2 regions of the Caldibacillus debilis DSM 16016 genome follow, and region 1 is predicted to be linked to the other one. Evidence: a T-box and tRNA genes for the amino acid it is inferred to sense, from the RefSeq annotation. Region 1 holds a T-box; the other holds one or more tRNA genes.

Region 1 (4,463 bases):
ACTGGAGGGAATACCGTTGTCGGTAAAGAAAAGATGTTTCTTGTTCATTTCCGCTTTCGTGTTTTTTCTTGGTTCCGTCTTTCTGTATGGTAACGGAAATACAGCAGCTGCGGCCGAAGGCGACCCTTTAAATTTAAAGGGAGAGGCTGCGATTTTAATAGATGGAAAAACGGGAAAGGTACTGTATGAAAAGAATGCGGACAAGCTGATGGGCGTTGCCAGCATGTCCAAAATGCTGACGGAATATATTGTGCTCGAGTCCATTAAAGAAGGGAAAATCAGCTGGGATCAGGAGGTCACCATCAACGAGTTCGTCCATAAATTGTCCGCGGCCCCGGGGCTTTCCAATATCGGCTTGACCGAAGGGGAAAAATATACCGTAAAAGAGCTGTACGACGCCATGGCGATCCATTCCGGGAACGCCGCCACCGTCGCATTGGCGGAACTCGTGGCCGGCTCGGAGTCGAATTTCGTAAAATTGATGAATGAAAAAGCGAAGGAACTCGGTTTGGACAAATACCATTTTGTCAATTCCACGGGGCTTAATAACGAAAGCATGCTCGGAATGCATCCGGAAGGAACCGATGCGAAGGATGAAAATAAGATGTCGGCCCGTTCGGTCGCCAAATTGGCCTACCGTTTGATCAACGATTTTCCGGAAGTTTTGGAAACGGCCAAGATTCCGAAACTGAAATTCCGTGACGGAAAAGAATACCCGAATTTCAACTGGATGCTTCCCGGTTTGATCTACGAGTATGAAGGGGTAGACGGACTGAAGACCGGTTCCACCGAGTATGCGGGCTATTGCTTTACGGCAACGGCGGAACGGGACGGCCAGCGGTTCATTTCCGTCATCATGAAAACCCGCTCCCAAAAGGAAAGGTTTGAAGAAACGGAAAAACTGCTCAATTATGCCTTCAGCACATTTACGACCGAAGAGCTGTTCCCCGCCGGGTATACGGTGAAGGGAAAGGAAAGCCTGCCGGTAGCGAAGGGAAAGGAAAAACAGGTAAAAATCGTTGCGAAAGAGCCGTTGAAATTGATGATCAAAAGCGGGGAAAAAGATCAATACAAACCGAAGCTGGTGCTGGATAAAAACAAATTAAACGAAAAAGGGGAACTGACCGCCCCCGTAAAAAAAGGAGAAAAAGTCGGATATTTGACTTATGAATATGAAGGGGAGGATTACGGATTTATCGACGGTTCCGATGCGGCAAAAGTGGACGTGGTTGCGGCGGATACGGTGGAAAAGGCGAACTGGTTCGTCCTTTTCATGCGGGGCGTCGGCAGCTTCTTCAGCGATTTGTGGGGCAGCATCACTTCCACGGTAAAAGGATGGTTTTAATGCCGGCGGCGGAACGGCGGCGCCCCCTGGTGAAGGGCTTGTGGCAAGGCTTGGCCGGGTAGCCGGCGCCGACGGCGACCTCCGTTCCTGCAGGCCCCGAGGGCATATGGCAAGCATCCGCCCAAAAGGAAAGGCATCCGGCAAAGGAACTGGAGTTGTCCGCCGATTGAAAATTTCCTTTTCATTGGTTAAAATTAATGAAACGAAGGAAAATTGAACAAACTGATCGATGAGAGGAAATAGTAGCATATCTTTTGTTTGAAGAGAGCTGGTGGCCGGTGCGAACCAGTAACAGGGATATGTGAATCCGTCCTCGAGAAAAATGCCGAACCCTTCCCTGAAAAGGGAAGGCAAGTAAGCATTTTCGGCACAAGGCCGTTATCCTTCAGAGAGGAAAGCAAGTGATTTGCTTTCAATTTGGGTGGCAACGCGGGATCCGGCTCTCGTCCCAAAGGATTTTGGGGTGAGAGTTTTTTATTTTTTAGCAAAAAAAGGAGGGGATATCGCATGTTTGATATGAAATTGCTGAGGGAAAATTTTGATGAAGTGAAGGAGCGATTGCGGCACCGCGGGGAAGACATCTCGAATTTGGACCAATTCCATGAAATCGATCAAAAAAGAAAAAAATTGATTGTGGAAAGCGAAAAATTAAGGAACCGGAGGAATGAAGTCTCCAAACTCATCCCGAAATTGAAGAAAGAAAATCAAAATGTGGATGAATACGTACGAGAGATGCGGGAAGTGGGAGAGAAGATTAAAGCTTTGGACGAAGAATTAAGGGAAGTCGAGCAAAGATTAAACCACTTGCTGCTGACGATCCCCAACCTCCCCCATGAGACAGTGCCGGTCGGAGATTCGGAAGATGATAATGTGGAAGTGAGGAGATGGGGCGAAATCCCCCGCTTTGATTTCACGCCGAAACCCCATTGGGAAATTGCAAACGAATTGGGGATCTTGGATTTTGAACGGGCGGCGAAAGTGGCCGGAAGCCGTTTCGTCTTTTACAAAGGGCTGGGGGCAAAATTGGAACGGGCCCTGATTGATTTTATGCTGGATCTGCATACCCAAGAGCATGGCTATGAAGAGCTGCTGCCTCCCTATTTGGTAAACCGGGACAGCATGACGGGCACCGGACAATTGCCGAAGTTTGAGGAAGACGCCTTCCTGGTCGAATCGAGGGATTACTTCCTCATTCCGACCGCCGAAGTCCCCGTTACCAACTATCATCGGGATGAAATTTTGAACGGGGATGACCTGCCGTTGAAATATGTGGCCTACAGTGCCTGCTTCCGACAGGAGGCGGGATCCGCCGGCCGGGATACGAGAGGGCTCATCCGCCTGCACCAATTCAATAAGGTCGAGCTGGTCAAGTTTGTGAAACCGGAAGATTCCTACGATGAATTGGAAAAATTGACGAAGGATGCGGAGCGGGTTTTGCAATTGCTCGGCCTGCCCTATCGGGTGATGAATATGTGTACGGCCGATTTGGGCTTTACGGCGGCGAAAAAATACGATATTGAGGTCTGGCTGCCCAGTTACGGCACCTACCGGGAGATTTCTTCCTGCAGCAATTTCGAAGCGTTCCAGGCACGGCGCGCCAATATCCGTTTCCGGCGGGAACCGAAGGCGAAACCGGAATTTGTCCATACGCTGAACGGTTCCGGATTGGCCGTCGGGCGGACGGTAGCCGCCATTTTGGAAAATTATCAGCAAAAGGACGGCAGCGTCGTCATCCCGGAAGCGCTGCGCCCCTATTTCGGAAGGGACAAAATCGAAAAAAGATGAACCGCATGAAGCCTGATTCCGCGGCCGACCGAACCGGAAAATCGGAAAAATCGGAGGAAACGGGCAAGAAACGGAAAGACCGGGATGGCCGGGGCGGAGTGAAACCGGGGGGAACTTTCCCATTCGGTGGACAGGATGCCGGGTTTCAAGGGTTTCCCGGTCTTATTCCTTTTATTTTTCTCGACCGGGACTTGCAAAAAGCGGAAACCGGATTTTGTTTCCGGCCCTTACCCTCCGCTCCCCCTTCATGGTATGAATCCCTATCGGCTTTTTTTCGGGGAGGAACCCGGAGGGCTTTTCGTTGCGGGGGCTTTTTCCGGTTGACATTTGCATACGGGTCTGTTATGATTCTTTTTGGCGATACGGGACCCGGGGAAGAGAGGATTCCGTCGCTTCTTTTCAACACAGCGCATAAAAATTGGAGATTGGTCGGATTAAAAAAATCCGTTACACCGAGGGTGTAACGGATTTTGTACTATTTCCGGAGGCTGTTCGCCCCGTTTAAGACATAGGCGATTTTTTTTACAATTTCTTCGATGGAGGCCTCATTTTCGAAAAGATCGTATTCCAATATGTTGAGGCGCAAAACCGGACAGGCGTTAAAACCGTCGATCCACTCTTTATACCGGTCGTACATTTCCCGCCAATATTCCACCGGCGTGTTTTTCTCCATCGGCCGCCCGCGCAGGCGGATCCTCTCCACGATTTTTTCAAAGGGACCTTCCAAATAGATGAGCAGGTCCGGGTGGGGGAAAAAGGGCGTCATGACCATCGCTTCAAACAGCTGGGTGTAGGTTTGATAGTCGACGGCGGACATATTTCCTTTTTCATAATGCATCTTGGCGAAGATGCCCGTATCCTCGTAAATCGACCGGTCCTGGACGAACCCTCCGCCGTACTCGAACATCCGTTTTTGCTCCTTAAATCTTTCCGCCAGAAAATAAATTTGCAGATGGAAGCTCCATTTTTTAAAATCCTCGTAAAATTTGCTTAAATAAGGGTTGGTATCCACCTTTTCGAAGGATGTCCGGAAATTTAACGCTTTCGCCAGCTTTTCCGTCAGCGTCGATTTTCCGACGCCGACCGTTCCGGCAATGGTGATGATCGCTTGGCTTGGAATCCCGTATTTTTCCCGCAGGTTCATTGCTTGTCGGCTCCTTTATACAGCATGTTTTCCACTTGGTTTAATACCTTCTCCAGATCCTTCCGGTTCTCGACGAAATCCAGATCGTCCCCGTTGATCCGCAAAACGGGCAAGTCCGGGTTTTCCCGTTCGAACTTGTCCATGTACATTTCATAATCATCGCATAAATGTTTCAGATAACTTTCCTGA
Region 2 (4,463 bases), on a different contig from region 1:
TTATGCGGTGGCGGAACAAATCAAGGATGAACTGGAGCGGGAGTTTCAGCTTCCCTGTTCGATCGGCATCGGCCCGAACATGCTGATGGCCAAGCTGGCCCTCGATTTGGAGGCGAAAAAAACGGGGATCGCCCTGTGGACTTATGAGGATGTGCCGAAAAAATTGTGGCCGGTCGCACCGCTTCGGGAGATGTGGGGGATCGGCAGCCGGCTGGAAAGACGGTTGAATAACCTCGGCATTTTCTCTGTCGGTCAGCTTGCCAATTACGATTTGAAGAAACTGGAGGAAAAATTCGGCATCATCGGCAATCAGCTGTACTACCACGCCTGGGGCGTCGATTTGTCGGAGATCGGCGCTCCGATCATGGAAGGACAGATCAGCTTCGGAAGAAGCCAAATCCTCCTGCGGGATTACAAAAAGGAAGAGGAGATTCGCTGCGTGATTCTGGAAATGTGCGAAGAGGTAGCGCGGCGGGCGAGAGAGCACGGGATGGCCGGAAGGACGATAAGCCTCGGCATCGGATACAGCGCCGATGAAGGCGGAGGCGGGTTTCACCGCGCGCGGACGGTCGGGGGGCCGACGAACGTGACGGCGGACTTGTACCACGTTTGTCTCGGGCTTTTCAAGGAGAATTACAGCGGGAAAACCGTCAGGCAGATCTCCGTCACCCTTTCCAATGTGGTTCCCGATCAGTTCATGCAGCTGGATCTGTTCGATCCGAACCGCTGGAAAAGAAGGCAGCTCGGGTATGCCATGGACCGCATCCGCCGGAAATACGGTTCCGGATCGCTGCTCCGGGCCGTGTCCTACACGGAGGCCGGAACGGGGCGGATCCGCGCCGGGCTGATCGGCGGGCATAAATCGTGACGGACCGCGCAGGAGCCGAAGAAAAAGCGATGACCGGCGACTGACCGGCGGATATGATGACGAGCCATTTTACGGAAGGGAAGGATTCCGATGATTCGCGACCGCGGCAGGATCAAATGGTCGGCGATGATGCTTCCGGAACATGTGAAAATGTTGCGGGAGTGGGCCGAGGAAGAAAAATGGGAGGAAGAAAAAACGGCCGATGAACAGGCCCGGGAAGAATGGGACGGGATTCTCTCCCAGGCCGTCGGGTCCCGGAGGAAGGTTCGCGTGAATTATTTCCGGAACCGGCGGTATGAAATGCTGACCGGAGTTGTGCGCCGGTCCGACCCCCTCGCCCGCACCATTGAGCTGGAAGCGGAGGGGAAAACCATTGTGTTGGAGCGGGAAAAAATCGCGGGAATCGATTGGGAATAATGGGAGATGGAGCGGATCCGGGCCGCCCGGCTGGGTGGCGGAACACCGGACGGCAGGGGAGAAAAGCCTCCGTCCGGCCGCCGGATTTCCGAGTCCTCATCCACTGCGGGATTCCCAAGCCCTTATCCGCCGCAGGATTTCCCGGGCGTGCTGCGTCCGCTTCCCGAAACGGGAATTTAATTTTGCGACAAAGGATTATTCCCTTTCTTCTACCCGGACGGCGGATTGAAAACCTTCTTTTTTATGGGTGCCGTCGCAAAAAGGTTTGTTTCCGGATTTGCCGCAGCGGCAAAGGTAAAATACGGGCTTTGTGGCAAAAACCTTTCCTTCCGCGTCCACCAGTTCCACTTCTCCCGAGACCCGCAGAGGTCCGTTATCGTTGACTTGGATTTGCGCCTTTGCCATCGGATTCATCCTTTCTAATATGATTTTTTAAAAAAAATCCGTGAAAAGAAAAAAAGATGAAGACAAAAACCAAAAATTATTGTATAATAATTACCGCTGACGCGAATAGGACATGGAGAAGTACCCAAGTGGCTGAAGGGGGCGCACTCGAAATGCGCTAGGGCGGTCATCACCGCCGCGTGAGTTCGAATCTCACCTTCTCCGCTACTACCGGAGGAAAACCCGCTGACGGGTTTTCCTCTTTAATTTTGCCCGAATAGAAGGGACCAATGGCTCAAAACATGCCTTTTGGCACGTTCCTCCGTTCGTTCCGCGATTTTTTCGCCCAAACAGGGAAATCAGACCGGGCTTTTCCCGGGGTTCGAGGAAAAATCGCCCGCCTGTTTCGGCGATGAACGGAATCGGACCCTTGAACCGATCCGGAGGAAACGGAGGAACCGATTTCCGGCCGGCGGGCGGCCAACCCTTGAGAAACAGATATCGGCGAAAGGGGGAGGGCTGCCGGCAAATCCTTCCTTCGGCGGAAAACCGGAAAAGGGGGGCCCCAGAAAAAGCGGAACCGCCCGACATCGGTAATTCCCCTGAAAAAATGGTTCCCGCCTCGCTTCAAAACGGGAAAACGCGGGGCCGCCGGATTCCTTTCAGCCGCCCCTTCGCAACCGGTAATCGGCCGATTCGACGGGGCGGCTGAGGAAGGGGGCGATCCCATCCACGGCCTCCGCCAATTTTTCCCGGTCGATGTTCGTCCGGATCCCCATCCGTTCCAACATGTACACCACGTCCTCCGTTGCCACGTTTCCCGAGGCGCCGGGGGCGAAGGGGCAGCCGCCAAGCCCGCCGGCCGAGGCGTCGAAACGGTCGATGCCCGCCTGCAAGGCCGCCAGAATATTCGCGAGCCCCATCTTCCGCGTATCGTGGAAATGGGCGGTCAACAGCAGGTCGGGAAAGCGTTCCTTCAATTTTTTGAACAGGGAATAGGATTCGTCGGGAGAAGCCATGCCGATCGTGTCCGCCACGCTCAGTTCATCGGCGCCGAGGGCGGCGAAGGCCTCGGCGAGCTGGACCGTTTTTTCCTCCGGCACCCTTCCTTCAAAGGGGCAGTAGAAGGCGGTGGAAAGGCAGACCCGGATGAAGCAGCCCTCCGCTTTCAAATCCTTGATTAACGGCGCCAGTTCATGAAGGCTTTCTTCCGTCGTCCGGTTGATGTTCTTTTGGTTGAAGGTGTCGCTCACCCCGACGAAGAAGGCGGCGGCCTTCGCCTTCGTCTTCCGGAAGCGCTCCACGCCCTTCCGGTTCGGGACCAAAATCAAGTTCCGGACAGGGTCCCCCTCGGAAATCACCGCTTCCACAACTTCCCCGGCGTCCTTCATTTGCGGCACCCATTTGGGCGAAACGAAGGACGTGACTTCCATCTCCCGGAAGCCCGCCCTTTTCAAGGCAAGAATAAAAGCGACCTTCCTTTCCGTCGGAACGAACCCCTTTTCGTTTTGCAGGCCGTCCCGCGGACCGACTTCAATGATCGTCACCGATCGGGGCAGATTGTTCATCCCTACCATCCTTTTTTCAAAAATTCGCTCCGGCCTTCGGGAGTTTTCAGGATTCGATGCGGTGCAGGCCGTAGATATTCGCCTTCGTCCTCTTCCTTATAAAGGCGTATTCTTCTTCGGTCAACGGCGGTTCTTCCGCCGCTTTTACGTTCTCCCGAAGCTGTTCCGGGGAACTCGCCCCGACGACGGCCGTCCCTGTCACCGGGTTCGCCCAGACGAAATGGAGGCTCGCCGCGGTGAAGCTCCGGTTTTCCCCGAGTTTCCTTTGCAGTTCGGGGAGCAATTTTTCCAGTTCGGGATAGGAATAATCGAGGTAACCGCTTTCCTTCGCCTGGCTGAGCTTTTCGGCATACCTGTCGGTCAACAGGCCTTTCGCCAGCGCCCCGCGGACGATCAGGCTGACCCCTTTTTCTTTCAGCATCGGAATCGCTTGTTCCTCCGGCCGCCGGTCGAGGATGCTGTACTGCATCATGACGGAGACGATGCGGGATTTCCGCAAATATTCCCGGATGACCGTCGGGCGGATGGAGGAGATGCCGTAATAGCGGATGACGCCTTCGTCGGCCAATTCTTCGAAGGCTTCGATCGTTTCGTCAATCGGATCGTCCATCGTCCCGCCGTGGAGCTGATAGAGGTCGATATAGTCCGTGCCGAGCCGCCGCAGGCTTTGTTTTACCGCTTCTTTGATGTATTTTTTCGACGGATCCCAATACCAGCCCGCTTTTCCTTCCTGCCAGCGGTTTCCCACCTTCGTGGCGATGATCACCTTGTCGCGGACCGGCTTCAGCGCCTTGCCGACGATCGTTTCGTTCACGCCGTAATCGTACAGGTCGGCGGTGTCAAAATAGTTGATCCCGAGTTCCAAGGCGGTTTCGATGATCGATCTCGCCCTTTTTTCGTCGGTTCCGAGCGACATGCATCCGAGCCCCAGTTTCGTCGGATAAAGGTCGGAATGGCCCAATCTTCGCTTTTCCATCCTCTTCGCCTCCCTTTGATCTTTATTTTAATCTTTGGCTCGCCTGGAAAACAAGGAGGAACGGGCAAAATCCGGCGGAAAGGGGCGGGCGCTTTTCCGGAAAAATTGCGGCGGGAAGTAGTTTTTCGGCATATTGCCTCCGACCGAAGGCGGCCGGAGGGACTGTTGATGGTTTGGCCGAGGCTCCGTCCGGAGCCGAACCATCAAGGGGGCCATGCGGCGGAAAAAGAGGCCTCTCCTTTTCCCCTTT

Evidence for each region. The T-box of region 1 lies ahead of serS (serine--tRNA ligase). A T-box ahead of a tRNA ligase gene usually reads a tRNA of that ligase, here a tRNA-Ser.
Region 2: it has a tRNA-Ser gene. The T-box ahead of serS (serine--tRNA ligase) is inferred to sense a tRNA for this amino acid. The anticodon was not compared.

The regions. Positions count from the first base shown of each region.
Region 1 is NZ_KB912885.1:59,625-64,087, reverse strand. Features, by position in the region: gene A3EQ_RS0108025 (D-alanyl-D-alanine carboxypeptidase family protein) at 17-1,345, shown strand; T-box leader at 1,566-1,799, shown strand; gene serS (serine--tRNA ligase) at 1,853-3,130, shown strand; gene A3EQ_RS0108005 (deoxynucleoside kinase) at 3,606-4,274, opposite strand; gene A3EQ_RS0108000 (deoxynucleoside kinase) at 4,271-4,463, opposite strand, start outside.
Region 2 is NZ_KB912884.1:7,078-11,540, forward strand. Features, by position in the region: gene A3EQ_RS0106985 (Y-family DNA polymerase) at 1-868, shown strand, start outside; gene A3EQ_RS20760 (YolD-like family protein) at 959-1,285, shown strand; gene A3EQ_RS0106995 (CDGSH iron-sulfur domain-containing protein) at 1,481-1,690, opposite strand; tRNA gene A3EQ_RS0107000 (tRNA-Ser) at 1,805-1,894, shown strand; gene A3EQ_RS0107010 (hydroxymethylglutaryl-CoA lyase) at 2,332-3,237, opposite strand; gene A3EQ_RS0107015 (aldo/keto reductase) at 3,284-4,213, opposite strand.